3 regions of the Bacillus basilensis genome follow, and region 1 is predicted to be linked to each of the others. Evidence: riboswitches for the same ligand, from Rfam matches in the RefSeq annotation. Region 1 holds a riboswitch; each other region holds the start of a gene.
What was found. A riboswitch is a leader RNA that binds a small molecule or an ion and turns the genes downstream of it on or off. The one in region 1 is predicted to bind lysine.
Positions count from the first base shown of each region.

Region 1 (10,707 bases):
CTTATTAAAAGCGCAAGTAGCTGATCTATCAGTTGGATCTCCAGAACAAGACAGCACAATCGTTCCATTAATCGACGACAAATCTGCTGACTTCGTTCAAGGTTTAGTTGACGACGCTGTTGAAAAAGGTGCAACGATCGTTATCGGTAACAAACGTGAGCGTAATTTAATTTACCCAACATTAATCGACCACGTAACAGAAGAAATGAAAGTTGCTTGGGAAGAGCCATTCGGCCCAATCCTTCCAATCATCCGTGTTTCTTCAGATGAACAAGCAATTGAAATTGCTAACAAATCAGAGTTCGGCCTGCAAGCAAGTGTCTTCACTAAAGACATTAACAAAGCATTTGCAATTGCTAACAAAATCGAAACTGGTTCTGTTCAAATTAACGGACGCACAGAGCGCGGCCCTGACCACTTCCCATTCATCGGTGTAAAAGGTTCAGGTATGGGCGCACAAGGTATTCGTAAGAGCCTTGAGTCTATGACACGCGAAAAAGTAACTGTATTAAACTTCGTTTAATCTTATATGTAGAAGCTGATCTAGTTTTAGATCAGCTTCTTTTTGTATACATACTTCAAAAAACAGAGTATGTAGTTCTACTTCTGATTTGGTTTCCCAAACCGAACTAAAACATGCCATAATAATTTTAATTCCTGAAGCACTTCCTCATAAGTTCCACGATCACTCCAAGATAATGGATTTTGTTTCAAATCCACTACAGCAGAGCCAATTATATTTGCATCGATACAATTATTCCGTGCAATGCGTCTTGCTAAAGATGGCATTTTTGAACCTCTAAAATCCATTGGAATTTCGTCTACCATAAGTATAAAGCCCATGTGCCAATACAAATCAATAGAATACTTCAGGCAAATTTCTTCTAAAGTTCTTCCTACATCCGTACCCTTAAATGAAGGATCCGCAACAAGCGCTTCCACGTCTTCTTTAAGAGAAATATCTCCATGAACTTGCGCTTCAATATAATGATTAAGATTACGGGCTGGCTCTTTGTCTGCTGAATCTATTAACGGCCTTTCCAGATTAGCCAGTAAATGATTAATGAATCTTGTTGGATTCAAATTCCCTTCCCCAATTGCAAACTCTCTTACGAATGTCTCTTCCAAAAGAGCAGCTAAAATCATATCAAACTCTTCATAAGTCCCCTTTTCTTTTGGATCTTGATGCGAATCTAAATACGTATATGTAGAGCGATAAGAAACTTTTGGAGATAAGAGAAAGTAACATGACCCAAAACGCGGAGCAGGCCCATCTGGATGTAACATCAAATTTAGCGCTCCATACTTTGGCCGTTGATCATTCGTTACACCCTCAAGTTGATATGCTCCTCCAAATATTCTCTTTTCCCAAAGGTCACGTTCACCGCCAGGATAAGCAGATACGCTTCCGTTAGATAGCAATGTTTCAAACTGACTTTTATATATGCCTTGCTCAAGCAGTGCTTCAGCAATATTTTTCATATTCGAATCTAGTCTGTCTGGATGAAAGTGTAAAGCAATCCTTGCATGAGATTTTAAATTAACAACAGCTTCTTCAAACATTTCATCTGTAATATTAGACATTTTAAGTATATGATTAATTGTTGCTTTAGCCCCGCGTTTTTCGTTCTCTGCATATTTTGAAATATACTCTAAAGCAAATAATTGAGACCTTGATAAATCCATAATCAAACCTCTCCTTTAATTGAAATGACCTTAATCCTTTCAATTAAAGGTGCATTTTTTCCTTCTTATACAAATTGAACAAAAAGCACTTTAACAAATCCTAGTTATAGATACGAGCCTTTTTTATAGGTAAATTCACACATTCTACAGAAATTTGATACCCTAGCCAGCGCTCAGCAATCTGTTCAAATGATAAGGCAGAGCCTGTTGTAAAAAAGCGATGCTTCGGATTCAGGTTATCAGACAGGATTCCTTTGTGCTGTAAAATTGTGCTTAACTCTATCGCTGTTTCTTCTGCGGAACTAATAATCGTTACATCTTCCCCTAGTTCCTTTTTTATATAGGACTCTAAAAGTGGATAATGCGTACATCCAAGAATTAACGTATCTATATCTTCTTTCGTTAATGGCAGTAAAGCTTGTTTCACTTGCTGCGTTACATATGCAATATCTTCTAATTGATTTTCTACAACTGTAGCTAAAGTCGGGCACGCGTGACTATGTACTTCCAAATATGTATCAAGCTCGTGCAATGCTTTTTCGTACATATTAGACTGTATCGTACCTACAGTTCCAATTACTCCGATTTCCCCTTTCTTTGTCACTTTAATTGCCGCTCTTGCTCCCGGATGTATAACGCCAATAACCGGAATGGACAGTGCTTCTTGCAGCGCAGTCAATGCAGCTGCTGCAGCAGTATTACATGCTACCACTAGAGCTTTTAACGGAAATTGTTTGAGGAACTCAACCATTTCAAATACGAAAGATTGTACCTCTTCTACACTTCTTGGCCCATACGGACAACGCTCATTATCACCAAGATAATAAATGCTCTCTTTAGGCAATTGTCTTATAATTTCGCTCGCAACTGTTAATCCCCCAACTCCCGAATCTAACACACCTATCACTGAATGTTTATGACATACAGACATATACTTCATCCCCTTTTCAATCTTCTAGCGTCAATAACATTTATTATATTATGAAAATTCAATATTACATAATAATCCCTCTCCCTTTTAATCACAAACTCTTCTCTATAATCTGATTATTAATATATCCATTGACGTATAAAAATTCATTTGTTACTCTTAAAGACGTTAATTTAATATTTAAATCCTCATTCGTATCTCGGTGAGGTAGAGGTTGCAATCATTAAGAGTATCATTTCAGGAGATGTAGTGGCATTGATGAAGGAATGAGAAAGGAATGATTGCCGAAGTAAGCCCGTGTCCACCATGCACGCTTGCTGGGTCTGCATTTAATAAGTGCAGAACTGTCACAAACGAAACGTTTCGTTTGTGGAGAGCTATCGAGAGGTATGTCGTGGGTTTCTTATAAGATAGAAAGCATGTAGCGGCAGATTACGTGCTTTTTTTGTTTTGTTTGGGACTTCTCTTCTCTACTAAGAAGACATACATATCTCCTCGCTTGACTTGGTTATACTAACTTTGGAGGTATTTTCTATGCAACAAAAAAAATGGGGCTTTTGGGTACTAACAGCTTTCGTTGTCGGTAACATGGTTGGCGCTGGGATTTTCATGGTGCCAAGTACGTTGGCACAAACAGCAAGCCCTCTCGGTGTCACTTTAGCTTGGTTAACAACAGGGTTTGGTGTTTTAATGCTAGCTCTTGTTTTCGGTAATTTAGCAATTCGTCGTCCTGATTTAACGACAGGACCACAAAGTCATGCATATGCTTTATTCTCAACACCAAAAAAGAAAAAAATGGCTGGTTTCAGTATGGTATGGGGATATTGGGTTGCAAACTGGGCAAGTAATGTTGCCATTATTACATCTTTCGCGGGATATTTATCACTCTTCTTCCCAATTATGAAAGATACACGACTACTATTTTCAATCGGTTCTTTTAACATAGAAGTCGGAAAACTAATTACATTTACGATTTGTTCCATCTTACTTTGGGGAACTCATATTATATTAACAAACGGTGTAAGCGGAGCTGGAAAACTAAACTTCTTAGCAACAACAACGAAAGTAACTGGATTCCTTTTATTCATCGTCGTTACGTTATTTGCATTCGAAGCTTCTAAGTTTGGACAATGGTACACACCGATGATTGATAAATCAGGTGTATCACACGGTCTTCTTTCACAAGTAAACTTAGCTGCTCTTACAACACTTTGGGCATTTATCGGAATTGAATCAGCGGTTCTTTTATCAAACCGTGCTGTTTCTCCAAAAACAGTAAAACGTGCAACAGTTGCAGGATTACTTATTACAGTTGCGATTTACTTAGGAATTACAATTTTAACAATGGGTGTACTTCACGTTGATAAATTACAAGCTTCAGAACGTCCATTAGCAGATGCACTAAATGCTGCAATGGGTCATGGCGGCGGGAAACTGATGGCATTACTTGCTCTTACTTCCCTATTCGGTTCGATCTTAGGCTGGATTTTATTAAGCTCAGAAGTACCTTATCAAGCAGCAAAAGAAGGTTTCTTCCCTTCCTTCTTCACAAAAACAAATAAAAAAGGAAGTCCAATTTATTCATTACGCTTAACAAACATTATGTCGCAAGTGTTCCTATTCTCAACATTATCAGGAACCATTGCGGAAGCTTATACATTCGTTATTACCGTATCAACACTGGCCTATCTCATTCCATATCTAGTTTCACCAATCTTCCAGTTAAAACTAGTCGCAACTGGTGAAACGTATAAAAATGAAATGCGAGCAAGAATTACAGATGGCATAGTCGCCGTTATTGCACTTTGTTACGCACTATGGGTTATTAAAACGGGGGCCTCCGATATTAAAACGTTCCTTCTTGGAATTGGTTTATTCGTAATCGGTTTTGCCTTCTATCCATTAATGAATCGTGATCAGAAAAAAAATAACGAAAAGAAAAACGGGCAAGTTGCATAACGCAATTTGCTCGTTTTTTCTTTTGTAAAACATATATAATAGAACAAAGAGGTGAAAAACATGTCAATCGAATCGCTATGGAGCAGTCGCTTCCAACAATATATTCAAAATATCATTACATACTTTGCACGTATGATTAACGGTTTACTATATAGCTTCATCTTTGTTTCCTGTATAGGTGCTTACTATTACGCAAAGTTTCTTAAGGCAACTCCTACTACAGGAGTATCCTTATTGCTTATTACAATCGTCCTAACCGTGGTTATATCAAGAACCCCAATACGTACATTTATCCAAAAGCCTGATGCTGTTTATTTGCTTGCATTAGAAGAGAAATTAACTTCTTATTTCAAAAAATCTCTTCTATATAATTACATCATTCAGCTTTTCCCATTATTATTTACGTTCCTTATTCTCGTTCCGCTTGCACTGCAATCATTACAATTAACTGTGCCTTTCTTATGTACAATCTTTATCGTTTTAATGATTACGAAAGCTTGGAACATATACATACATTGGATATGGCGTGATAGTCATGAAAAAAGCATATGGTTAATTATTCGTATTGCTTGTAACGCCCTCATTATTTACATGCTGTTTTATGCGGCAAATGTTCTCATATTGGGCGGATTACTCTTACTACTTACTTTCCTTTTTCTATATACGAAAAAGCAACCTACAAAACGAATACCGTGGGATTACATAATTGAACAAGAAGAAAAAATGAACGTTCGTTTCTATCAATTTGCTAGCATTTTCACCGATGTTCCGCAACTGAATAAACAAGTAAATAAAAGAAAATGGCTTACCAATTGGGTTGAACCTTTATTACATAAAAAACGAGCAACTTTCTTCTATTTATATACACTAGCATTTTTACGCGGGAATGATTATTTCGGTATATATATTCGCTTAGGATTAATCGGTGCCTTCGCCTTATATTTTATACCCAACATATACGTAAAGGGCGCTATCGCTTACATCGTCCTATATATGATTTCTATGCAGCTCCGTTCCCTGTGGAAATATTTTTCGGGAAATATTATTGCAGCATTATATCCAATTACTACTGAAGAAAAAACGAAGCAATTTCTTAGCTTAATCTTTATATTACTAAGCATTCAACTCGTTGTATTTTCAAGTGTTATACTCATTGCTACCGTACAAATTTTACATAGCCTTATCATTATGATCTTCGGGTTACTCTGGATCAAATTTATTATTGTACCAAAAACGAAGCAACGCATTTCTTCGTTTTAACGAAAAGAATTATCTTAAAAGCCAAGGAGAAAATAAATGATCTCCTTGGCTTTTTTATTTTTCTTCCTCAAACAAGAATCACTGAAACAACCGATATTTTATGATTTTCACATACAAAAACAATAATACATGTTTACGTCCTAATAAAAAGGGTATTTATTAAATTAACAGGGCAAAGGAGGGGCCTATATTGTGAATAAAAAAATGGAACAACTGGAACAACACGTTACCAATAATCAATGCAAACATGCTTTAACAACAAACCAAGGATTAAAAATAGCCGAAGATGAATTTTCTTTAAAGATGGGCTTAAGAGGCCCAACCTTAATGGAGGATTTCCACTTTCGCGAGAAAATGACCCATTTTGATCACGAGCGAATTCCCGAAAGGATTGTTCATGCACGCGGAGTTGGCGCTCATGGTTATTTTCAGCTTTATGAATCGTTAGAAACATATACGAAAGCAGATTTTCTTACCAATCCTTCAAAGAAAACACCTGTATTTGTACGGTTTTCGACCGTTCAAGGTTCTAAAGGATCCAACGACACAGTAAGAGATGTACGCGGATTCGCCACAAAATTTTATACAGATGAAGGAAACTATGATTTAGTGGGTAATAATATGCCAGTATTCTTTATCCAAGATGCTATTAAATTTCCTGATTTTGTCCATGCAGTTAAACCAGAACCACATAATGATATTCCTCAAGGAGCTAGCGCTCATGATACCTTTTGGGATTTTGTTGCGCATAATCCTGAGTCCACTCATATGGTCATGTGGCAAATGAGCGACCGAGCTATTCCGCGTAGTTTACGAATGATGGAAGGTTTTGGAGTTCACACATTTCGACTCATTAACGCAGAAGGAAAAGCCCATTTCGTAAAGTTTCACTGGAAACCTGCCCTTGGGGTTCATTCATTAGTGTGGGATGAAGCTCAAAAGATTGCTGGGAAAAATCCTGATTTCCATCGTCAAGATTTATATGAAGCAATTGAAAAAGGGGATTATCCGGAATGGGAGCTCGGATTACAGCTAATTCCAGAAGAAGATGAGCATACATTTGATTTTGATATTTTAGATCCAACGAAATTATGGCCGGAAGAAGAAGTTCCTGTAAAACTAGTTGGTAAAATGACATTGAACAAAAATGTTGATAACTTCTTTGCGGAAACGGAGCAAGTAGCTTTCCACCCTGGTCATGTCGTACCAGGTATTGATTTTTCAAATGACCCTCTTCTGCAAGGAAGATTATTCTCCTATACAGATACACAATTATCTCGTTTAGGGGGCCCTAATTTCCATCAAATTCCTATCAATCAGCCTGTATGTCCTTTTCATAATAATCAACGTGATGGTATGCATCAAATGCAGATTCATCGCGGTCAAACAAGCTATCATCCTAATGGCTTAAATAACAATCAACCAGCAACCGTCCAAGCCGAACAAGGAGGATATGAACATTATCAGGAAAAGATTGATGGACATAAAATTAGAGGTCGCAGTAAAAGCTTTCTTAACTTTTATTCTCAGGCTAAACTTTTCTACAATAGTATGAGCCCTATTGAAAAGCAGCACATAAAAGAAGCTTTTTGCTTTGAAGTTGGGAAGTGTAAATCAGACATGGTGAAAGCAAATGTAATTGCTCTCCTAAACCACGTCGATCGTCAATTAGCACAAGAAGTCGCTAACATTATTGGAGCCCCTTTACCTAAGGAAAATCACGAAGTAAATTCAGATGCAAAATCACCTGCACTCAGCATGTCCAATACTATTTTTAAATCTGATTCCAAAAATGTTGCAATTCTATTAAATGGCGACCCAAGCGTCTCACTTCTGTCCGAATGGATTCAAGCTTTTGTACAACACCGAATTAACTATAGCATCATAGATAATAAAATTTATCAGTTCAATGATTCCATTAAAGTAACTGATACTTATACAACAACAGATTCCTCCCTTTTTGATGCAGTATTAGTGTTTAGTAGTGAGTCTGTCATTCACCCCCCTGTTTTAGAATTTGCAGAAACTACTTTTAAACATTTTAAACCGATAGCTCATGTCCTTAGTAATCCCCATGCTTTGGACCATAGTAAGATTAAACTGGATGGAGCAGGAGTTTACAACTTAACAAACACTTCAATTGAATCATTTATAGAAGGCATTGCCCAAGGAAGATTCTGGAACCGATAATATAATGTAAGGAGCGAATTAGAATGAGTAAAAAAATTGCTATTTTAATAACGGATTATTTCGAGGATACAGAATACACAGAGCCAGTAGAAGCTTTTAATCAAAAGGGATATGAATTAACAACTATTGAAATGGAAAAGGATAAAACGGTACAGGGTAAGCAAGGAAAAAGTGAGGTCGTGATTGATAAAAGTATTGATGATGTTTCTCCAGAGAACTTTGATGCCCTCTTCATACCAGGTGGATTTTCCCCTGATATACTTCGTGCAGATGAGCGTTTTGTACGCTTTAGTAAAGCATTTATGGATGCGGACAAACCTGTTTTCGCTATTTGTCACGGACCTCAGCTACTCATCACTGCACAAACACTTGAAGGACGTGATGTAACTGGATATAAATCTATTGAAGTCGATTTAAAAAACGCTGGCGGAAACTTTCACGACAAAGAAGTAGTCGTATGCCAAAATCAGCTGGTCACAAGTAGACAGCCAGAAGATATACCGGCGTTTATTGAAGAATCTTTACGTATATTAGGATAGCTACTTTGGTTAACCTCTTTTATTTGTATGAAAAACAAAATGTACTCGGTGGGGGATTTTCTTCATCCCCACTCAGTATTAGTTCACACCAATCGTGCGTTTATGGGCAGCCCGACTCCCATAAATACCAGGATAAAACAAAAACCCCTTACTATCGTAAGGGGCTTTATTACTTCGCAAAACTCTCAGCTAGCTGTTTCTCTCTCCACATAAATGTAATACCGAGACCAACTATTAAAACAACTCCTGAAAATGCATATGGATAATGAATATTCATATCAAATAATATTCCGCCCATCGCTGGTCCGGCGATATTTCCTAAACTCGTATAAGTCGAGTTCATACCAGCAACGAATCCTTGCTCTTTTCCAGCTGCTTTTGATAAAAACGTCGTTAAAGCTGGACGAAGTAAATCAAATGCAAGGAAAATAAAGCACGTAACGAGAAGTACAATCCAATAATTAAAGACGATAGTTGAAACGAATGCTAATACTGCACCTACAATTAGACAGATTTGAATTAACACTTTTTCACCAAATATATCAACTAATTTTCCAAACATAAATACTTGCACAACTACCCCAAAGATTGAACTAATTGTAATAATTGCAGCAATATCTTTCGGTGTGAATCCAAACTTATGATCAGAAAACAGACTAAACACAGTTTCATACGCCGATAAACCGAATGCAAGTACAAATACGATAATAAATGCGATTGCATACATTGGATGTAACGATTTCTTTAAATCCCCAATAAAACTTGATTCTTTCGTATTAGAAGAAATCTCTGCAAGCTCTTCTTTCGTTAATGGTTCTTTTAAAATAAAGATCGAAATCACACATGCTACAAAGGCAATTACTGCTGCAACGAAAAACGGCACACGTATACCGTATTCTGCAATAAATCCGCCAATTCCAGGCCCTATAATAAATCCGGTACTAATTGCCGCAGACAAGTATCCCATCGCCTTTGGACGTTCCTGCATAGATGTAATATCAGCAACATATGCCGTAACACCTGGCATAATAAACGCTGCACTAATTCCGCCTAACACCCTCGCTGCATAGAGCATCCATACATCTGTTCCTAATCCAAAAAGAAGCTCTGAAACACCAAAAATAAATAATCCAATGATTATCATTTTCTTCCTACCATAAAGGTCGACCCAGCGACCGGTAATAGGTGAAGCAATAAGCTGAGCCATTGCAAACACTGCAACGAGATAACCCATCGTCTTCCCTGTTAAACCCATATCATTCATAAAGGACGGCATAACCGGAATGATTAATCCAATCCCTAAAAAAGCAATAAATATATTACTCAAAAGAATGACCAATACCATCTTTTGTTCTTTTATCGGTTTCTTCACTTTTTAACACCTCTTCCCGTAAATTCCTCTCAAAAAATAATGCCCAAGAAGCTTTTTCTTTATCCTGCTCTTTGTGGGCTAATAATGAGTGGAGATGCTCCACTCATTAGAATTTCACTCTATCCTTCCACACATACATAAGTATTAGGTGAATGACTATCATTCAGTTTTCCTCAAAAATGAACCTACCTTTTCAGACAGGTTCATCCCACTATTTCTTTATATGTAGTGCATGTGTTAAAAAATCTAGTACTTCTGCCTTTTGTAGCTCGACTTGCTCATCATCTTTATGATCATATAAATAAACTTGTTCCGCTGCTGATTCAACAAGAGCAATAAATAACTTCGCTGTTCGCTCTGCGTGTACTGACTCACGAATTTCACCGGCTTCTTTCGCCTCACTTAAAAATTCACTTAGCCACATATAAAGAGGCTCATACACAGCTTCCCATTCTTTTATATGTTCTGTAGATGCAAGACCCGCATACATTAAAGCTTGTATTTCACGATATTCCTCTATGAAGTGAAACACCGCATCTATTACTTGCGTAACTTTACTTGAGAAAGGCGCATCATTTTGCACTTTCTCTTTCACCGTAAGTATCATCTTTTCAACCATCACTTCTGCTATTGCAGGCATAACAGATAACTTAGAAGGAAAATATAAATAGAAAGTTCCTTGTGCAATGCCAGCCAATTTCACGATATCAGAAATCTTCGTTTTTTCAACGCCCTTTTCCTGAAACACTTCAATCGCTGCATAGACAATT
Region 1 covers NZ_JBNTQO010000004.1:97,657-108,363, reverse strand. The annotation lists gene gapN (NADP-dependent glyceraldehyde-3-phosphate dehydrogenase) at 1-523, shown strand, start outside; gene ACQVV1_RS09920 (DUF3626 domain-containing protein) at 601-1,686, opposite strand; gene racE (glutamate racemase) at 1,787-2,617, opposite strand; lysine riboswitch at 2,818-3,005, shown strand; gene ACQVV1_RS09910 (amino acid permease) at 3,152-4,576, shown strand; gene ACQVV1_RS09905 (ABC transporter permease) at 4,637-5,836, shown strand; gene ACQVV1_RS09900 (catalase) at 6,029-8,026, shown strand; gene ACQVV1_RS09895 (type 1 glutamine amidotransferase domain-containing protein) at 8,050-8,565, shown strand; gene ACQVV1_RS09890 (MFS transporter) at 8,735-9,937, opposite strand; gene ACQVV1_RS09885 (TetR/AcrR family transcriptional regulator) at 10,149-10,707, opposite strand, start outside.

Region 2 (10,707 bases), on a different contig from region 1:
GAACAGTTAAAAAAACTACGAGAGTCAAAGGGATTTTCACAAGAGGATGTTACGATAGATGAGTTAATAAAAGGGAATCAAAGCTTTAAAGAGAAAATACATATTGATGAAGAAGATGAGGGTTTTGAGAAAGGGAATGAATTTGGTTTTTATATTGGATGTAGTTTGCTAATTTTAAGTGCTTTCATTGATTATGAAGGAGTTCAAGAGATTTTATTAGGAGTTTCCCTATTCATGATGGTATTTTACTCGGATGTGAAGAAAGTTATTTTGAATGAATATAGATCGTTTTTTCATGGAAAAGAGCGGTAAAATATAAAATGAGAAGGGTCAGTTATATTTCCTAGGAAAGGATATAACGAATAATAAAATCATTTTATATTGATTTTAGGATATTGATAATATGTTAAAGAACGATTTGGATAGAGTCTTGAAATCTATATGTAAAATGATAATATATTTTTAAAAGCTCAAACAAGTATAACCACGTTCTAAAGTTAGGACGTGGTTAATAATATAGTGGTTTAATTTATAATACATCACTTACTTGTTACCGAGTTCTTCCGCTAAACCGATTAAAATGCCTTCGGTTCCCCGAATGTAACAGACACGATACGAGTTCTCGTACTGAACTACTTCGCCAACGAGCTGAGCACCATGTTTAGTAAGTCTGGATACCATTTCGTCAATGTCTTCAACGGTGAACATGACGCGTAAATAACCGAGGGCGTTTACAGGAGCTGTCCGGTGATCTGCTATAGTAGGCGGGGTGAGAAATCGCGAAAGTTCAATTCGACTATGGCCATCTGGCGTAACCATCATAGCAATCTCTACGCACTGAGAACCGAGTCCTGTTACACGACCAGCCCATTCACCTTCGACAGTTGCTCTACCTTCGAGTTTCAAACCAATCTCCTCGAAGAAAGAGATTGCATTATCAAGGGATTCTACAACGATGCTAACATTGTCCATTCTTAGTAATCTGTTGTTTGCCATAGTCTTTATCTCCTTATATGTATAAATTTATTATATAATTATCCTCATAATTATACTAAAATCTCTTCTAAACAAAAAACACCTTGTCACAGTGTAGGAAAATGTGACAAGGTGTTTTCGGGTATAAGTATATAATATCTTGTTAACGAACAACACTTCAAAAATCTTCTGCTATTGAGGTACGCATGAACTTTATTTCGTAAATGTTATTATGTTCAAGTAGTTTTAAAAATTTGATACTGTAGTTGTTATTCGATAGAACAATTTTGACTTTCTCGCAAAACATTCCTATTCTATTTTTATTTATATAGGAAGGAACTAGATTCATATAATTTGTTTTAAGTTTTACGAGTGGAAATTAACTCATCTGCACTAAAGGCTCAATTTTCGCCATAAATGATTGGTGCAGCGCCTCGACACCTGTTACTAAGTGAAGGCGATCAATAACGACAGACACTTTAATTTCTGATGTACTTACCATTTTAATATGAATATCTTCTTCTTTTAAAGTAGTGAACATATTCGCAGCAACACCAGGATTAGAGACCATACCAGATCCTACAATTGATACTTTTGCTAAATGATTTTCATATTCTACTGATTCATAGTGAAGTGCCTCTTTGTTTTGTTCCAATACTTCTAAAGTCTCTCTTAAATCATTAGAGTGGATGGAGAAGGAGAGATGAACAGTTCCTTCATTTGTAATACTTTGAATGATGATATCTACATTAATATGTGCCGCTGCTAATGTAGAGAAAACAGTTGAAAGCGAGCCTTGTTCCAATCCTTTCACTGTGATACGTGTAATATTATCTTCAAATGCAATACCTTTAACGATTGATTGTTGTTCCATGTTACATTCTCCTTTTACAATTGTTCCATTTTCTTGTTCCATACTTGAGCGAACTTCTAAAATGACATTATGATTTTTAGCAAACTCAACAGCACGCGGGTGTAATACACCAGCACCGAGGTTTGCAAGTTCTAACATTTCGTCATAAGAAATTTCATCTAATTTATAAGCATCTTTTACAACTCGTGGATCCGTCGTATATACGCCGGTCACATCTGTGTAAATATCACATTTTTTTGCGTTCAGTGCAGCAGCTAATGCAACAGCAGTTGTATCAGAACCACCTCGTCCAAGCGTTGTAATTTCAAAATCTTCACTGACTCCTTGGAAACCAGCTACAATAACAATCGTGCCTTTAGTAAGATAAGACTGAATTCGATCCGTATTAATTTCAGTAATCCGTGCACTACTATGTACAGATTCTGTCGTAATACCAGCTTGCCATCCTGTTAATGAAATCGCGTTATAACCTTTTGCTTGTAATGCCATCGTTAATAATGAAATAGTCACTTGCTCTCCTGTTGATAGAAGCATATCCATTTCGCGTTTACTCGGATTTTCTGTAATAGCGTTAGCAAGTGCTACAAGTTCATCTGTACTTTTTCCCATTGCCGAAACGACAGTGACGATACTATGTCCTCGTTCATATTCTTCAATAATTAAATTTGCTACATGTTGAATGCGCTCAACGCTTCCGACAGAAGTGCCACCAAATTTTTGTACAATCATTTCCATTACGAATTCCTTCTTTCATCCATTTTTAAGAATAGATTAGGACATATATAAATCCCAATATTCCTGTAGTTACCAGAGAAAAACAAAAAACACCATCTCAAATAAGTGAGGATGGTGCTGTTACAGGAAAAGGGAAACAGAAAACGGAGCTAATAAAAAAACCGCCAAAAAAGGAATACCATAAAAATGATAGCTCTTTTTTGTAGATAGCTCTTCATACGTACACGTCTGTACATATGACAGTTCTGTTTCTATTCGAAAACAGCCCCAATCGATATATGCAGAGAAATGTATCGATTTCGGCAATACTTCCTTTCATCTAATTTCCTAGACATCTCTGTGTCTCCATTAGAATACTCATAAGTATCGCAACCTCTATCTCACGTTTTAGGCGAGAGTGTTTGATTTATGAAGTTGTTGGTAACATTTGTTTTATAATAATTTAAATTTTTCGTGGAATCAAGTGTTTTATATATATTTTAAAAATTCTTTCTATTACTGAGAAAGTTTGTGAAAAATGTAGCAAAATAAATTTATTACATGTACATTAACATTATAGTCCATTGGAGGTGGAAGAATGCAGAGGAAAAAGCCTATTTATGTTTCGGCAGAAATGAAAACAACAATGGAGAAATTATGGGAGTATACGCAAGAACCAGATTTACATACAGAATGGGATGCTCGCTTTACTGAAATTTCATATTTAGAGAAAAAAGAAGGAGAACCACAGAAGTTTTTATATAAAACAAAAATCGGATTTGGACTTGAAATAGCTGGGGAAGGGGAATCGATAGGTGAAATAAGAAAAGAAACAGGTGAAAGAATTTCTTCTTTAAAATTTTGGACAGACAATCAATTATCACTTATACAAATTGGACGTGGTTATTGGAAGTATACACCGCGTAAAAAATACATTCATTTTGAGACGCAATATGATTATGATACTAGGTATGGTCGTCTAGGGAATGTAATAGATTCATGTATTTTTCGACCGTTATTAGGCTGGGCGACTGCTTGGAGTTTTGATGCTTTAAAAATATGGTTAGAAAAAGGACTGCATCCTAGGTTGCTAATGAGAAGAACGATGACATATTGGATCGTATGTTTTTTATTTGCATTTGTATGGATGTATCAAGGAATAGTGCCGAAACTAGTGTTTACTCATTCAGAAGAAGTAAAAATGCTCTCTGTGATGATTGGTTCAACTTCACATAGTATTTTTGTACTTAAAATAATTGGAATACTAGAAATTATTTTTGGTATCATATGGCTGTTACCATTTCCAAAACGAAAAGTATTTATAGTACATATTTTTATGTTAATAGCCTTAACGCTAGTGGCAGGCTTTACGAATATCGCAAGCTTTACAGAGCCGTTTAATCCAATTACATTAAACGTTCTACTAATGGGGTTATCGATTGTCGGTTATATAAATAGTTTTGATTTACCAAGTGCAAAAAATTGCAAGAGGAAGAGAAAGGGATAGTGTATGGCTAATATTTATGAAAAACTATTAGGAGATTCTTATAAAAAACTTCATCCGAAATTACAGAAACGCTATGAGATTACAGAAGAAAATAGCTTTACTGGAGAAGGAAAGATGGATGAAATTTACGGTGGTTCTTTTTTCGTAAAATTAATATTAAAAATTGCATCGAAGTTTCGAATGTTTTTCTCTGAGAGAGGTAAGGAAGTGCCATTTACAATACATAATACCGCTGAGCGTGATGAACATGGACATGAACTTGTGCGGTGGAATCGTACTTTTTATTTTCATAATAAGAAAAGATATTTTAATGCGGTAATGAAAATTGATGAAAATGAAATTGTAGATTATTTTGGTGAACCACATATACTCGTCTCTACATTAAATTTTCATATTGATGAGTTAGGGGCAATGCATATTTCTTCGAAGAAACAATGGTTTTGTATGTTTGGAAGAAAAATCTCTTTACCGAAACTTTTATATGGGGAGGCAAAAATTGTTGAAAGTTATGATGACGAATTACAATGTTTTCGAATTCATGTTCAAGTAAGAAATCCGTTAATGGGTTCGCTATTTTCATATAAGGGAACATTTGTGGAAAGGAAATAAATGATATGAAAAATATAATAGTCGGGCTTGCTTGTTATATTATTTTTCTAATATGTGAGTGGTCAAATGTAAACCCAGTTGAAGCAATTATTTTATTATCTATTTTGTTATTTATACCGATGTCATTTTGCATTATTGATAAGAAAATAAGAAATGGATCGTATGTACTCTTTTATAAATTTGTATCGATTTTATATCCAATCGCAGCAATTAGTGCAATGCTGGCTTTCGTAACAAATCACTTTTTCTTTGCGCTACTTTGGTTTGTATACACAGGAATTGTTGCGTTATTTGGTATAAATAGATTACTAGAAAGAGGATGTAAACCGTTAGAAGAGACAGCTATCGATAGTGCGTTTATTTATTTGTTTTTAGGTGGTTTCTGGTTTTTTGCTTCTGTAGCAAAGATTTCGATTATGCAGTTTACTTCTGACATTGTTTTACTCACAGCTGCACACTTTCATTATTCGGCGTTTCTATTGCCATTATCAGCTGGTTTAATAGGGCGGAAGAGAGAAAAGAGCAGTAAAGTATATGATGCGATTATGTCTATCATTGTCATTTCACCTATGACAGTTGCGATTGGAATTACATACTCAAGGGTATTTGAGTTTTTTGCAGTGTGCCTATATTTATGTGCGATTTATGGGTATGGGATTTATGTTTGGCGCACGAAATTTAATGCTATCAGCGCAAAAATCCTCCTAGTCATATCGTCTAGTACACTCATGGTAACAATTATGTTTTCACTTATATACTCGTATGGGAATTTGAAACATGTAATGACGATTACAATTGCTCAAATGGTTTGGATTCACGGTGTTGTTAACGGAATTGGAGTAGCATTACCGGCATTTGTCGGCTGGATGATTGAAAAGAGTGCTCCGAATTATAAATACTACGGGAAACCAATGAGCAGGTTAAGAGGAAATGTGAAAATTGGTGAGGTGTTTTTACATAGTAGAAATTTAGTAGAAAGTAAGGAATACACAGGTTTAGTTGATAATATGAAGGATTTTCATAGTGAGGCATTTGACACGGACAAGATTCCTGTAAGTATTATTCGTTTTTATGAAAATACAAAAGAGTATGAGTTACAAGCGCATATTAAATGGACTCGTTGGTTTCGCCCCTTTGCATTTTGTTATGAGAAAATGAGTAAGCGTGTAGGACAAATACATTTAGGAATGGGCGACAAGTGGGAAACGATGCATGGTTCTATCCTAGGGGTAATAGATGAGAAGGATGGAAGAGAGAATGTAAGGGCTTGGCTAAGAAAAAATGAAGCAGGAGAGTCTATTTTTGCAGCTCTTTACTCAAAACATACATATAAGAATGAGACGTATATGAATATCGGATTACCTTTACCATATTCGAATATGACGGGGGTTTTGAAATTATGTAATAGGAGTAATGATTTAATTATTACTAGTAAGCTGAGAAGAAATGGTAAGGGAGATGAGGGGATTTATTTACACACTCGCTACTTTACAATCCGTTTACCGTTAGCAGAGACATTTATTATTAAAGAGGGCGCAAATCAAATATTAGAAGCTAACCATAAAATGTGGATATTCGGAATCAAGTTTTTAGAAATTGATTATGAGATTAAGAGATTAGAGGAGAAGTAAGAAAAACTTGGAGAGATTCCAAGCTTTTTATGTATGGGTAATGGTCATAGCAACTTGTTTATCTAAGTCATTGTCCCAAACACGTTGAATTTCAAACGTACCTTTTTCAAAAAATAATGGAAATCTTTCTTTAAACCAATCTTGCATAGGGAGATTTAGTGCTGTATCGATTGGTACCCATAATAATTCGCCTTCAGGAGGATTCAAAAGGAGTTCACCTTCAACTGAATCTGTCCAATAGTTAAATACCATATATCGAACATTTTCTTTCGGGTTTACGTATTCATCTAATCCCTTAAAAATTAAATTTGAAACAAGTAATCCAGTTTCTTCTTCTACTTCTCGCTTAGCAGCTTGAACGATACTTTCTGGAAAATCCACTTTACCGCCAGGAGCGATGTAACCAGGGAAGCCTAGATGATTGGGGCGCTGTATTAGCAATACGTCGTTATTTCGCTGAATCATACTCATTGTATACATACGGTGTTCTATATCTTTCCAATTCTTGCTCATATGAATCTCTCCTCTTATAAAACCTTATAGTTTTTAACTATAGTTACTTATGACAAAAAATACAATAATAATACAAAATTATACAAATTTCAATTGACTATTACTAATTTTCAGAACTATAATTAGTCTGTTATATAAATACATTGTACTTGAGAGGGGAATATGTTCTATGAAAAATAGAATAATTGCAGCAGGAATAATTGCAGTTAGTATATTATCTTATTCATCTAGTAGTTTCGCACAAACAAAAAAATTTCCAGATGTCCCAGCTAAACATTGGGCAGAAGATTCTATTTACTATTTAGTAGATAAGGGTGCAGTTACGGGTAATGATAAAGGAATGTTTGAGCCAGGAAAAGAAATCACTCGTGCAGAAGCCGCTACAATGATGGCTAAAATCTTAAACTTACCAATCGATACAAATGCTAAACCATCCTACGCTGATTCTCAAAAACATTGGGCTACTCCAATAATCGCAGCAGTAGAAAAAGCTGGTGTTGTTAAAGGTACAGGCAATGGATTTGAGCCAGATGGAAAAATCGACCGCGTTTCAATGGCATCTCTTATTGTAGAAGCTTACAAATTAGAGTCTAAAGTAAACGGTACTCCAGCAACTAAATTCAAAGATTTAGAAACATTAAACTGGGGTAAAGAAAAAGCTAACATCCTAGTTGAATTAGGAATCTCTGTTGGTACTGGTGATAAATGGGAACCTAAAAAAATTCTAACTAAAGCAGAAGCCGCTCAATTTATTAAAAATGCAGATTCCCTTAAAATAGGTAACCCTTTATTAGAAAAGGTAGTTATTATTGATCCTGGTCATGGAGGATTTGATCCAGGGAATCCAGGGCAAGGTGTAGAGGAAAGTAAAATTGTATTTGATACATCTTTAAGATTACAGAAGTTGCTAGAAAAAAATACACCTTTAAGACCTTTGTTAACACGTGAAGAGAACGGAAATCCAGGAAGTAACAAAAATGAATCTCTTGCGAATCGAGTGAAATTTGGTCAAGAGAACAATGCAGATATATTTGTAAGCATTCATGCAAATTCTTCTGAAAATCATAATGGTCATGGAACGGAAACATATTATTATAAAAAATCCAAGCGTGGAGAAGAGACACAGATTGAAAAGGATAGTGAAGTATTAGCGAAGAAAATTCAAACACGAGTAGTAGAAGCACTACATACAAGAGATAGAAATATAAAAGACAATCACTCACTTTATGTAGTAAATAATAATACAGTACCAGCAGTTTTAACAGAGCTTGCTTTTATTGATAATAATATAGATAATGGTAAATTAGCTACTGAATCAGGAAGACAAATTGCTGCTGAGGCAGTTTATGCTGGGATTTTAGATTATTATGAGTGGAAAGGTTTCGATGTTGCAAAATATCGTTTAGCTAAATAACAATGCTGATTGCTAAGCCCATCGTCTACATAGAGGTGGGCTTTTTTGTGAGTTTATGTAATTTTGTATCGGAATAAAAAGATATATCGTATTATGCTGATTATGAATAAAATAATGGTAGATTAGTTTATTTTTATCACGTATACTTTTACTGTTGACTATTTAAGAGTTTGTTAGTTTAATAGGGAAAATTATACGATAAAGGGAGGCAAGTTAACACGGGACAAGCATATACATAACGTGTTAAAAAATTTATGAAAAAAGTTATTTCTAATGTGTTAGCAGTGACAGTCGCACTTCAAGTAGTGATGGCTCCAGCAACTTCGTTTGCATCTACAAAAGAATTTCCAGACGTTCCGAAAAATCATTGGTCATTTGAAGCGATTACTGATTTAACGTCAAAAGGGGTTATTGCAGGGTACGATAATGGTAAATTCGGGTTCGGAGATGTTGTAACTCGTGAGCAAGTAGCAGCATTAATGTATCGCGTATTAAAACCAGAAGCAAAAAGCGATTATAAAAATCCATACTCTGATATTAGCGCAGGAACGACGATGTTCCCAAAAGAAATCTTGGCATTGACAGATATGGGGATTTTCGTAGGTGATGGTAAAGGGACATTTAGGCCGAAAGAGTCGTTAACTCGTGCTGAGATGGCAGTAATTATACAGAATGCTTTTAAGTTTAAAATAAAGGCTCAACATACGTTTAATGATGTACCAAGCACGCATTGGGCAAATGATGCAGTTAGTGCATTAGAATCTAACGGCATTACAGCAGGTAACGGAGCAGGTGCATTTAATCCAACTAGTGTTTTAACACGTGAAGAATATGCACAATTTTTATTTAATGCTATGGCATCGTATATCAATCTAGATATAACGTTACCATCTAATATAACAGCACAAGAGATTGATAATTTTATTGAAAAATGGCATCCTGACAGTCCTCTTATTGGAACTGGAAAAGATTTTATTCAAGCACAAAATGAGTACGGTGTGAGCGCATTATACTTAGCTGCACATGCAATCTTAGAATCTGGATACGGGAAATCAGAAATTGCATATCGTAAACATAATCTATTTGGACTAAAGGCATTTGATTGGGATCCATTTGGCTATGCGAAATATCTACCGTCTTACGGGCATAGTATTTCGTACAATGCTGATTATGTAAGAAAGAACTACTTAGAAGAAGGTGCTAATCATTTCAATGGTTACACGTTACCTGCTATGAATGTTAAGTATGCAACAGATAAAGAATGGGCTGGTAAAATCGCTAATATTATGGAGCGTATTAAACCGTTTAACAAGAAAGATTATCAAAATGTAAAACGATTATCGAAAAACCCTAATACATTAAATGTAAATGCACTAGGTGAAGCGATTCCATATAAAGATTATGCAAAAGGTGCAACAGCTACTATTCAATTAGTAGGTTCTTACTATCAAGTACCATATCCATTTGGCTATACAATTAAGAGTGTACCAAATATTACACAAAATGAAGTTGGAAAATTAGAAAATGGTAAGAAAGTAAATGTATATCGCGAAGATCCAAACGGCTTTGTAGAATTTTCATTTGAAAATACTCAAGAAAAGTATTGGACATTGAAGAAGAACTTAAAAATATAAATAAAAAAGGTGTTTTCACTTATGAAAACACCTTTTTTATTTATATTTAACATGTAATATTTTTAGATTCATTATGAGTTTCTTTTTTTATGTTTTTACCAATCATTAAACCGTTTCATATATAATTAAAAGTATTAAAGATTGAATTTTCTGTTTTAATTTTAGTGTTAACTTAATTTGAAAAGAGGAGAGATATATGCAAGGAGAAATACCAACAGAGAAAAGTTTAAGTTATATCGGTAAATTATTATTACCAGTTAAAGTATCACCACACTTTAAGTTTTTATGGATTGGACAATTACTCTCGACTTTAGGTAGTTCAATAACTATGGTCATACTGCCAATTGTTGTATATTCATTAACTGGTTCAACAGTTGTAATGGGCATGACTATGGCAATGTACATGCTTCCTAATATTCTTGCATTACCGTTTGCTGGATTAGTCGTAGATCGGATTGATCGGGTGAAAGTAATGTTATTTACAGATATCATTCGCTGCATATTAATGCTATTACTTGCAATACTTATATTTATGGATGTTTTAACAATCCCACTTCTATATGTACTCGTAGCATTATATGGGCTTATGGAAGGCATATTTCAGCCAGCGTATGCGGCCGTAAGAGCGAAAGTATTTGTACCGGAAATTCGAAATGCAGCTAATGCATTAACTCAAATGAGTAATCAAGGCATACGACTAATTGGACCGGCCCTTGGAGGCTTGATCGTTTCAGTTGCCTCTGCCGGAATAGGGTTTGGACTGGATGCAGTAACGTATTTGCTATCATTTTTCTGTTTACTATTTTTAAGAGAAATAAAGTTTAAAAAAGTAAAAC
Region 2 covers NZ_JBNTQO010000009.1:10,098-20,804, forward strand. The annotation lists gene ACQVV1_RS17610 (RodZ family helix-turn-helix domain-containing protein) at 1-312, shown strand, start outside; gene ACQVV1_RS17615 (VOC family protein) at 544-996, opposite strand; gene ACQVV1_RS17620 (aspartate kinase) at 1,355-2,584, opposite strand; lysine riboswitch at 2,784-2,970, opposite strand; gene ACQVV1_RS17625 (DoxX-like family protein) at 3,162-4,070, shown strand; gene ACQVV1_RS17630 (DUF4166 domain-containing protein) at 4,074-4,679, shown strand; gene ACQVV1_RS17635 (YndJ family protein) at 4,685-6,310, shown strand; gene ACQVV1_RS17640 (8-oxo-dGTP diphosphatase) at 6,338-6,823, opposite strand; gene ACQVV1_RS17645 (N-acetylmuramoyl-L-alanine amidase) at 6,993-8,237, shown strand; gene ACQVV1_RS17650 (S-layer homology domain-containing protein) at 8,492-9,871, shown strand; gene ACQVV1_RS17655 (MFS transporter) at 10,068-10,707, shown strand, end outside.
Region 2: another riboswitch for lysine. It lies ahead of ACQVV1_RS17620 (aspartate kinase); the one in region 1 lies ahead of ACQVV1_RS09910 (amino acid permease).

Region 3 (10,707 bases), on a different contig from region 1:
GCGGTGGCTGGGGACCGATTACGACACCTGTACTTTTAGCAAGAGGAAATGAGGCTAGAAAAGTTATCGGATCTGTAGATACGAGTGAATTTCCTGTTTCACTTGCTGCAACAATCGGATTTTTCATTTCACTTGGCTGGGAACAAGTAAGCTGGGTTTGGGTATTTGCGTTAATGCTTGGCGGTATTGTCGCAGCTCCAATTGCTGCATGGTTAGTACGCATCGTTCCAGCACATTTACTTGGCGTATTAGTTGGTGGCCTTATTATCTTTACAAACATTCGTACACTGCTCACTACATTTAAAGTGGATCCGACTATTATTTCACTTTCTTACGTGGCAGTTGGCCTTGTCGTTATTATTTCTATTTTCATTGCTGTTCGCAATCATTCCAATCGTTCTAACGCATCCACAGCCAAATATCCGAATGATCAAAAACAAATGCTTCCATAATGATAAAAATACCGCCCGATATACTTCGAGCGGTATTTTTCATTTTTCCATTCTCCAATTAATCATTGTTTCTGTAGTGCCAATTCTTTTCATATGTAATTTCTCTAATACACGAATCGAGCTTTCATTTTCAAGAAGTGTCTCCGCAATAATTGTTTCTACCTGTCCTGTTTGAAAAGTCCAATTTATTAGTTCTCTTACAGCTTCTGTCGCATACCCTTCATTCCAATATTTCTCAATAAACCCGTAACCAATTTCTACTGTATGTCCCTCATTTGGTTTCCCTTTAAACCCTATATCACCTAGAACGATGTCATCTTCTTTTCGAATGACATACCACGCCCCCCACGGTAATAAATCCTTATTTTGTTTTACATTTTCTACATGCCCTACAATATGTGGACCACTATTATATCCTTGCTCGTTAGCAACGTGAATACTCTCTTCTGTGCACGGCACTATATAGAGCCTTTCTGTTTCTAATTTCATATTGATTTCCCCTTTTCAATTAAACAATACCTCAATTTTATCAGAAATAAAAAGAATATTCATTTTATTTATCGGATTTATACTTATTCTTTGAAACGAATTTAAGGAATAATCCTCTTTTGATAGTTATGTCGAATTATATTTTCTGAATTTTCTTTTAATTTTAAAGGGTTTTTCAATATTTTTTGCGAAACATTTGTATAACAATTTTTTCTTTGCTTATTGCTACATAATAGTAGGTTCGGGTGGAGTTTTGCAAGCGTTTCCTATACAATAACCGATATTTTTTGACTTTTCCTAACAAAATATCTTGCAATATATTCAGAAACTCATTACAATTGCCATATATTAAAAATCTTAGCAATATATAAATCCTCATCAATCCGATGAGGTAGAGGTTGCGACTTTTAAGAGTAAAACGGTCGAGACACAGAGAATGTCATCTGACTCCGTTTGAAAGGAAAAGTTGCCGAAGTTTATATTTCTTCTCTGGAAATATGAGCTGGGGCTGTCTCCGAAAGGAACAGAACTGTCACGTTTACAAATTACCGTGTAAACGTGGGGTGCTATCTTAACGGAAGGATATGATGGGGTGGTTATTTGTGAAACGTTCCGCCAAATTCCTTTGGCGGTTTTTTGTATTTTTCTCCCCCGCTCCTTCCTATCTTACAAGAAAAGGAGTGTTGAACATGAATAGCGCAACGAATCAAACTACCTCTAAAACAGAAACTACAAATGGAAAAGGTGAATTAAAACGTAGTTTAAAATCACGGCACCTTACGATGATTTCTCTCGGTGGTACGATTGGTACCGGACTATTTCTTGCCAGTGGTGGTGTGATCCACACAGCTGGACCTGGTGGTGCATTAGTTGCATACGCCGCAATTGGAATTATGGTTTACTTTTTAATGACAAGCTTAGCTGAACTCGCAGCTTACATGCCTGTTACTGGATCTTTTAGTACGTATGCAACAAAATTTGTTGATCCATCACTTGGCTTTGCACTTGGATGGAACTATTGGTATAACTGGGCAATTACGATAGCTGCTGAACTAGCGGCTGTAACATTAATTATGAAATTTTGGTTCCCAGATACCCCTTCCCTCATTTGGAGCGGATTATGTTTAGCTATTATTTTCCTTTTAAACTACTTATCTGTTAAAGGGTTTGGTGAATCTGAATATTGGTTCGCACTTATTAAAGTAGTTACTATTATTATCTTTTTAATTGTCGGTTTTATGATGATTTTCGGAATTATGGGCGGCGAGACTGTTGGCTTTAAAAACTTCACAGTTGCAGATGCACCATTTAACGGCGGCATCATGGCAATTATCGGTGTATTTATGGCAGCTGGTTTCTCATTCCAAGGAACTGAATTACTTGGGGTAGCTGCTGGTGAAACTTCTGATCCAGAACGTAATATTCCGAAAGCAATTCGTTCGATCTTTTGGCGTATTCTTTTATTCTATATCCTTGCGATTCTCGTTATCGGTTTATTAATTCCTTATACAACTGAAAGTCTTGCCGCAAGTGATGTAACAGTAAGTCCATTTACACTTATTTTTGAAAAAGCGGGCGTTGCCTTTGCTGCTTCTGTTATGAACGCTGTTATTTTAACGGCAGTACTTTCTGCTGGTAACTCTGGTATGTATGCATCAACTCGTATGCTTTGGGATTTAGCTCGCCAAGGGAAAGCACCAAAGTTTCTTGGTAAATTAGATAGCCGCGGTGTACCTGTTAACGCATTAATCGTAACATCAATTGTCGGTAGTATCGCTTTCATTGCTTCTTTATTCGGTGACGGTGTTGTATACATTTGGTTATTAAACGCATCAGGAATGTCTGGCTTTATCGCATGGGTCGGCATTGCAATTAGTCATTATCGCTTCCGTAAAGCATATATCGCACAAGGAAAAGATTTAAAAGACTTACCATATAGAGCAAAATGGTTCCCGTTCGGTCCAATCTTTGCATTTGCACTTTGTGTCATCGTAATTTTAGGTCAAAACTACGGCGCATTTATGGGCGAATCAATCGATTGGAACGGTGTACTCGTTTCTTACATCGGTTTACCACTCTTCTTAGTACTATGGTTAGGATATAAATTTACGAAGAAAACAAAAGTCATTCCACTTGATAAATGTGAACTAAAATAAAATGAAACGAGCAAACAAATTTGTTTGCTCGTTTTTTTGTTACAAACCTCTTTACTTCCCTATTGCTCTTGTTTTTGCAATAATAAAGGAAATATAAATAAAGGTTGGGATACCATGAACATTCGCATTACTGATGAAGCAAAAGCAGCTATACATAGTCTAGAACGTGAAGACAAAAAGATTATTCGTATTAGAGGAACAATGACAAACTCTTGTAGTATTTTCGTTGATGTCGATTTAATTTGGGATACATATGTTGCAGATGATGTTGTATATGAAGATGCTGATTTTATTGTACAAATGGATTCATTCACGAAAGATTACACTGGTGATACGGTGAAACTTGATTATAAGACGACTGGTTTTAGTATTACGACTCCAAGTGAGACTTTAGTTTATGGATTGTCGATTAAAAAATAAAAATTGCTTTTAACTGACCACCGAGGTGAAAAAATGAGTAAATATGTTCCGCTAAAATTTTTGTTTAACGAAGAATTAGCAGAAAAAATGGCTGATTCTATTTGTAAACACGATCCTACTTTCTCTAAAAGAAACTTTGTATCTTCCGTAACATGTAAAGTTGAAAATTTAGAGTTAAAGCAGCGTATTGAAGTATTGGCAGATGAATTACACAATGCTTTACAAAAAGATTTTAATGAAGCAATACATATATTACTGAGAACTTTGGGACCAGAAAATACAACAGAAGTAGGCACATTTACAAACGGATATATGTACATGCCTATCGCAAAATACGTTGAAAAATATGGACTTAACGATTTTGAAACCTCATTCAACGCCATGTATGAAATAACAAAAAGGAATACTGCTGAATATACCATTCGGCCTTTTCTTGAAACATACCATGAAGACACGCTAGACATACTACAACAGTGGCTTCATGACGAAAACAGCCACATTAGAAGATTAGTTTCTGAAGGTACAAGACCAAGGCTTCCTTGGGCTAAAAAAATAGGAGCTCTGAAAGGTGACTTTAAGTACAATTTACAGCTTCTTGAACCTTTAATGAATGACCCTTCTAAATATGTTCAAAAATCAGTAGCTAATCATATTAATGATATTACGAAAGAAGATAAAGAACTTGTTTTTCAATGGTTGCAGCAATTACGCGACAAACAGCATCCTGTTAACCCTTGGATTATAAAACATGGGTTACGAACGGTTATTAAAAATGATACTTTGCCAAAAGATTTTTCTTTTTAAGTATTTTAAACAAAAACGCTTATACTTCAAAAATGAAGCATAAGCGTTTCTTTCTTTTGAATAAAGCAATAACAAACGTAACTCCCCCCCAATATTCCCCTTCTTCAATGAAAGGTCTATTGCATTATTTCGATGAAGCTAAGCCACCTACAATTGCTCATAAAATCTATCCCTCTTCCATTTCTACTTGCTTCATATAATATTCCATCGCTTGATTAAGCCACTTTTGTTCATCTTCTACGAAAGGCGAAGGTATCATATTTTCAAGTTCTTGCATATCCAGTTCTTCCACACTAGTATTAGCTAACTTTTGTATCAAATCTTCACTAAGAAATGAAAAAGACCCTCCTATATATGCCTTAACCATCTCTTGTACTTTCGAATCCTCGACTGGTTTACCATATAATTGTTTAACCTTTTTAGACAATTGAATAAACGTTTTATCTAAGGCAACTTTATCTTCTTCTCGTTTCTTTGATAATTCTTCCACGATATCTGTTAACTTATGGCGGTCCATCCATTCTTTGTGTGTATGTTCTGTATTCCTACCGTAAATAAGACTAAACAATACAGTACTATCTACTTCTTCTTCCTCTTCGACTAACTTCATTACTCTTTTAATTGCTTGCATTGATTGCTCAATTTGTTCGTGTTCTCTTTCTAACACTTGCAAATGGAGAGACAAACTTTCATTCAAATCAACACCAAAACTTGATTCGTGTAACAAATTAGCGACTTTATCTAGACTATAGCCTAGAAATTTTAGACTTAAAATTTTTTGTAAGGTTATAATATCGTGATACTTATAAATGCGGTGCCCTGAAGAAGGATTCTTTTCTGGTTGTAACAACCCGATTTCATCATAGTAATGCAAAGTAGGAATTGGTATTCCCGTTTTCCCTGAGAATTCTCCAATAGAAAACTTTTTATCCTTATTCATCTAAATCCCCCTATTAAAAGTATAGATTCATTATAAAACCTAAAGTAACTAGAGGTTCAAGAGAGAATTTAAGAAAATTCAAAAATATTGAAGTGCATGTAATCAATATGTATTGCATTATCCCGTTTCATTCAATAAGTTTTATTCCATTTAATGGCCCGATTATTGAACAGCATGAATGGCAGTTTTCAAACAACGACCTTCCCTCATAAGTTCAAAGGACTTTCACTTACTTATCCCGAATATATAAATAACCATTCTCACAAGGAGTAACTTTATATGAATCTATTCGAACACGAAACGTAAAACCGCTTCTCTTTCATAAGAGGTCCTCCCTTTTTCCTTTCTCATCATATCATTCATTGAAAAATAGGAGGACATAATTATGAAACGTGATCCATTATTTTTAACTTTATTAGAAAGTGCAAATACACATTTTAGCGGCTGGGATTTTTCCTTTATTTCAGAAACTGGCCGAATGAAGAGCGAGCCTTTATCATGGTCATACGGCAGTACTGCTTTCCAGCTTATGCAGCGTGCAGAATCAATGCTCGATATGGGTACTGGCGGCGGAGAGTTTTTATCTATGTTACAACCGTTCCCATCAACTATTTATGCTACTGAAGGTTATGCTCCAAATGTGCCAATTGCTCGAAACAAATTAGAGCCTTTAGGGGTTACTGTTGTAGAAGTGACCGATGATACTGCTTTACCATTTCAAAATGAACAGTTTGATTTCATTATGAATCAACATGAATCCTATTCTGCTTCTGAGGTAAACAGAATTCTCTCTCCTAATGGAATTTTCCTTACACAACAAGTTGGTGGTCTCGATTGCGCTGAACTTAATGAACAGTTTGACACACCACTAAATAGTGAATTTGCAAGTTGGTCGCTTGAAGCGGCATGTAATGAACTACAGGAAAATGGATTTACTATTTTAGAAGCAAAAGAAGAGTTTCCTTTTCAACGTTTTTATGATATTGGCGCTATCGTCTATTATTTAAAAGCAATTCCGTGGCAAATTCCTGATTTTACTGTCGAAAGGTATTATAAGGAACTATATCGTATACATGAAATCATCTTGCAAAAAGGATATTTTGATGTGAAGCAACATCGATTTATCATAAAGGCGATTCGTAGCTAACAAAAAGAAACATCGTACATATGACGATTATGACCAATGAATTGTATTTCTGGAACATATCATCACCTCACATATATAATGAGAGCAATCAGCATAAAAATACTGATTGCTCTTTAAAATATTTTATCAATTAGAGTATGAAAGTGATCTTTTTATATACCTTTTGTTTACATCATCTTCCTTCAAACATGCAGTTGTATAATTAATAATATTCCGGTTATCATATGTGAATATATGCTCTAACTTGTTTTCCTCATTTAATGCTATTGGTAAGTATTTTGGTAAATTGCTAACTACCCCTCTATTATCACAATCTAATATCCAATCAATTTCTTTCCATTCCAATAATCCTTCGGCTGTACTTACTGGCGTGTCTATATGTACTCCAGCTGGCAGGTCAGCAAGGAATACATACATTCCTTCACTATCCCGAGGCTCATCCTTACTTTTAAAAATCACATTCCCTTTATACGTTACACTTGGAAGATCTATGCCTGTTTCCTCAAGCGTTTCTCTAATTATTCCTTCATATGGTGTTTCATTGTCTTCAATTTTCCCACCAACGCCATTCCACATTCCCATATTCGGCTTTTTATTTCTATTTAGTAAGAGTATTTTATTTCCCTTTCTAATGAAACAAATTGTGTACTTATACATACGTTCATTTCCTTCCCTTTTCCTCTCATCTACAGATTTAAACTGCATTTTGATTAGACTTGGTGAATAAAGATTTTTTTATTATACAAACAATTGGTTTTTAATGAGGTATTTTGCTCAATTTTATTAAAAATCATTCTCCTTATAATCATATCTTACATAATATATTGTACAACTTTCGTTTCAGAAAGGAGTGTTCAAAATCGATAACATAAGCAGCGAATTTTTAAAACAATATTACGACAGTCGAGTCTGGTTATATGATACTCATTGGCTTGGGGTCCCTATTCTCAAACTTCCCTCTGATCTTTTTTTGTATCAAGAAATTATTTACGAATTAAAACCCGATTTAATTATTGAATGTGGCACTTGTTATGGTGGTAGCGCATTGTATTTAGCTTCTATATTAGATTTAATTGGAAAAGGCCACGTTCTTACTCTTGATATATTCCCTCAACCAAATCGTCCATCCCATGATCGCATTACGTATTTAACAGCTTCTTCTGTTTCAGTAACCGCTGTGCAAACAATATTAAGTATGCGTAAACCTAATGATGTAATTTTAGTTATTTTAGATTCAGATCATAGTAAAGATCATGTAGCAAAAGAACTTTTACTTTATAAATCTGTTGTTACAGCTGGCAGTTATATTATTGTAGAAGATACATCTATTAATGGAAATCCTGTTTCTCCCGATTGGGGTCCTGGCCCAATGGAAGCTGTTGAAGAGTTTTTAGCTACAAATAACAATTTCATAATCGATGAATCTAAACATAAGTTTTTCATATCATTTAATCCAAAAGGTTTTTTAAAGAAGATAAAGTAAAACTTGAATAAGTGGGGTTTTATAAATCCCCACTTATTCTATGATCTTCATTTTTGAAAAAGGATAATAAACAAATTCCACTTTTCCTATTATATTATCTTCTTCAATATAGCCTAAGCCATTTCGACTATCTCTACTAAGTTCACGATTATCTCCCATTACAAATAACTTATTTGGCGGGATTTTTGTTTTTTGAAAGTTATAAAACACTTGTGTATTATTGAATAAATCTTTATTTGTATATGGTTCTTCTTGCTTTTTATCATTCACATATACGGATCCATTCGTTATGTTAATTACGTCGCCAGGAAGTCCTATTACTCGTTTTACATAATATTTCGACTCATCCTCTTCCTTTATAATGACAATTTCCCCGTGCTCTAAATTAGAAAAATGTACGGCTGCTTTATTTACAAATACGTAGTCTTCTTCATATAAAGTCGGTTGCATCGATTTCCCTTCCACTTTACATAAAGTAAAAGAATGATAGGCTACTACCAAAACAAACACGAAGAGTATGTATTTCCCCCAACCTCTCTTAATCTCCTGTTTCATATCCATTCCCACCTTATTCAAATGCTTTTTAAATCAAAAAATATATCACTGCACCATATGTCTCAATGCAGTGATATTATTTTTACTGGGCCTTGTTCGGCTGCTCTACTGGGACTGGATTTCCACCCGATCTTTTCGTTTTCAATTCAAAATACGCATCCAAAATCTCTTTACCAATCGCGGAATTAATTCCTGATTTGTCATCATTTACCCATGGTACAACAACTGAAAAAGCTACTTCTGGATCAGCATCATATGGTGCATAACCGGCAAGAGTTAAATTATAACATTTTTTTCGGTTATTGTTTTCATCTCTTCCAATATCACTTTCTCCACCATATACAGTTTCAGCTGTCCCTGTTTTTCCAGCTGGTTTATATGGTAATCCTTTAAACGTTCCAGCACCTGTTCCGTCAGTTTCCTGGAATACTCTTCTAAACCCTTCTTTTACATGATTAATGTATGAAGTATTCATATCCACTCGATTTAAAATAACTGGTTCAATAGATCGAATAACTTTTCCAACATCCTCTGGTCTATGTGGTTGCTCTCTCACTTCTTGTACAATTTGCGGTTTCATTCGGTAACCGCCATTTGCAATTGTTGAAATATATTGAGCAAGTTGAAGCGGCGTATATGTATCGTACTGTCCAATCGCATAATCAAGTAAAAAACCAGGTATGTTATCAGTTCTACCCATTTGACCAATCGATTCATTCGGCAAGTCAATACCAGTCGGTACACCTAATCCAAATTGTCTAAAATAGTAACGCATTTTATTAAATGTCTCTTTTCTAATGTCTAATGGATTATTTGGCACATAATTTATACCCGCCATTTTTAAAGCTGTATTAAACATATATACATTTGATGAAACTTGTAAAGCTCTTAAATCATCAATATCACCAAAATCTTTCCACGATTTCTTCGGCTTAGTACTTCCTTTAAAATACATTGGTGCATCAAAGAAATGCGTATACGGCTTAATCGTTTCTGTTTGATATCCGGCTAATAAAGTAGCCCCTTTTACAGTTGATCCTAATTCATAAGAACTTGTCATCGTTCCTAAAGCGTAGTCTTCTATTTGCATTCCGCCATCTTTATTTACAATTTTCTTTCCTGCCATTGATAAAATTTGGCCGTTTTTCGGGTTCATCATTACAACGAACGCACGATCCATCATTGGCTCTGCAGAATGGAATGCTCGTAAATTCTTTTCAAGACTTTCTTCTACTTTTTTCTGTAAATCCATATCAACTGTTAACATTAAATTATTTCCACTTTTTCCTTCTGTCACTTTTTCAGTTCGAATAATATTCCCTGTTTTATCTGTAATATTTCTAGTCTGTTCTTTCGTTCCATGTAGTGCATCTTCGTATTGTTTTTCAATGTAACTCTTACCAATACGATCATTTCTGTTATAATCACGTACTAAGTAATAATCCAATTGTTCTCTTGGCAATCCTTCATTTTCAGTAGAAACGCTCCCAAGGATAGAACGAAGTATTTTATCATTTGGGTATTCACGTTCCCAATCTACTGTCGTATCTACTCCTGGCAAGCTTGCCAATCTTTCGCTTACGACTGCATATTCATTTTGACTTACATCTTTTTTAACGATTTGCGGCGTCATTTTATATCCCGCATTCATTCTACTTTTAATCGCTAGTACTTCTAAATCCTCTTTTGAAAGTTCGCTTAATTCTTCTTGTGTAATTCTTTGCCTACGTAACTCTTCTACTTTTTTATCTAATTCTTTCCCTTCTATCTCTTGCTTCCTAAATGTATTCTCATCTTCTTTCGTTACTTTTGTTGCTGCCTGTTTTTCATTTAACTGCATCCAAAAATCTTTCTTATCTGTTTCTGTCAACTTATCTATATCTTCTGGCGACATTTCAATTAGCTGGGCTAAATTTCTTGCTACTTGTAAAACTTCTTTCGAATCTACTCCTTTCATTTTCGTATATGTAACGGTTCGTAGCGGTTTATTATTTACAATCACATAGCCTTGTCGATCAAACATTTTCCCTCTAGGTACAGGTGTGCTTACCGTTACATCTTCTTTTTTGTTCACTTCATTTCTATACGTTTCTCCATCAATGATTTGTACTTTACCTAATTGAATTATAATAGCTGAAAATAAAAGAAAAACGATAAAAAATAGTACATTTAATCGAAATGGAATATGAGTCTTTTTCTTTTTCGATTGTTTCTTCTGCTCCTTTTTCTGTCTCATTTCGCTCCCTCGCTTCATTCTATTA
Region 3 covers NZ_JBNTQO010000015.1:41,240-51,946, reverse strand. The annotation lists gene ACQVV1_RS22520 (sulfite exporter TauE/SafE family protein) at 1-452, shown strand, start outside; gene ACQVV1_RS22515 (GNAT family N-acetyltransferase) at 492-941, opposite strand; lysine riboswitch at 1,326-1,518, shown strand; gene ACQVV1_RS22510 (amino acid permease) at 1,631-3,097, shown strand; gene ACQVV1_RS22505 (iron-sulfur cluster biosynthesis family protein) at 3,212-3,517, shown strand; gene ACQVV1_RS22500 (DNA alkylation repair protein) at 3,551-4,321, shown strand; gene ACQVV1_RS22495 (MerR family transcriptional regulator) at 4,488-5,261, opposite strand; gene ACQVV1_RS22490 (class I SAM-dependent methyltransferase) at 5,647-6,408, shown strand; gene ACQVV1_RS22485 (NUDIX hydrolase) at 6,535-7,065, opposite strand; gene ACQVV1_RS22480 (CmcI family methyltransferase) at 7,259-7,891, shown strand; gene lepB (signal peptidase I) at 7,925-8,446, opposite strand; gene ACQVV1_RS22470 (peptidoglycan D,D-transpeptidase FtsI family protein) at 8,529-10,682, opposite strand.
Region 3: another riboswitch for lysine. It lies ahead of ACQVV1_RS22510 (amino acid permease); the one in region 1 lies ahead of ACQVV1_RS09910 (amino acid permease).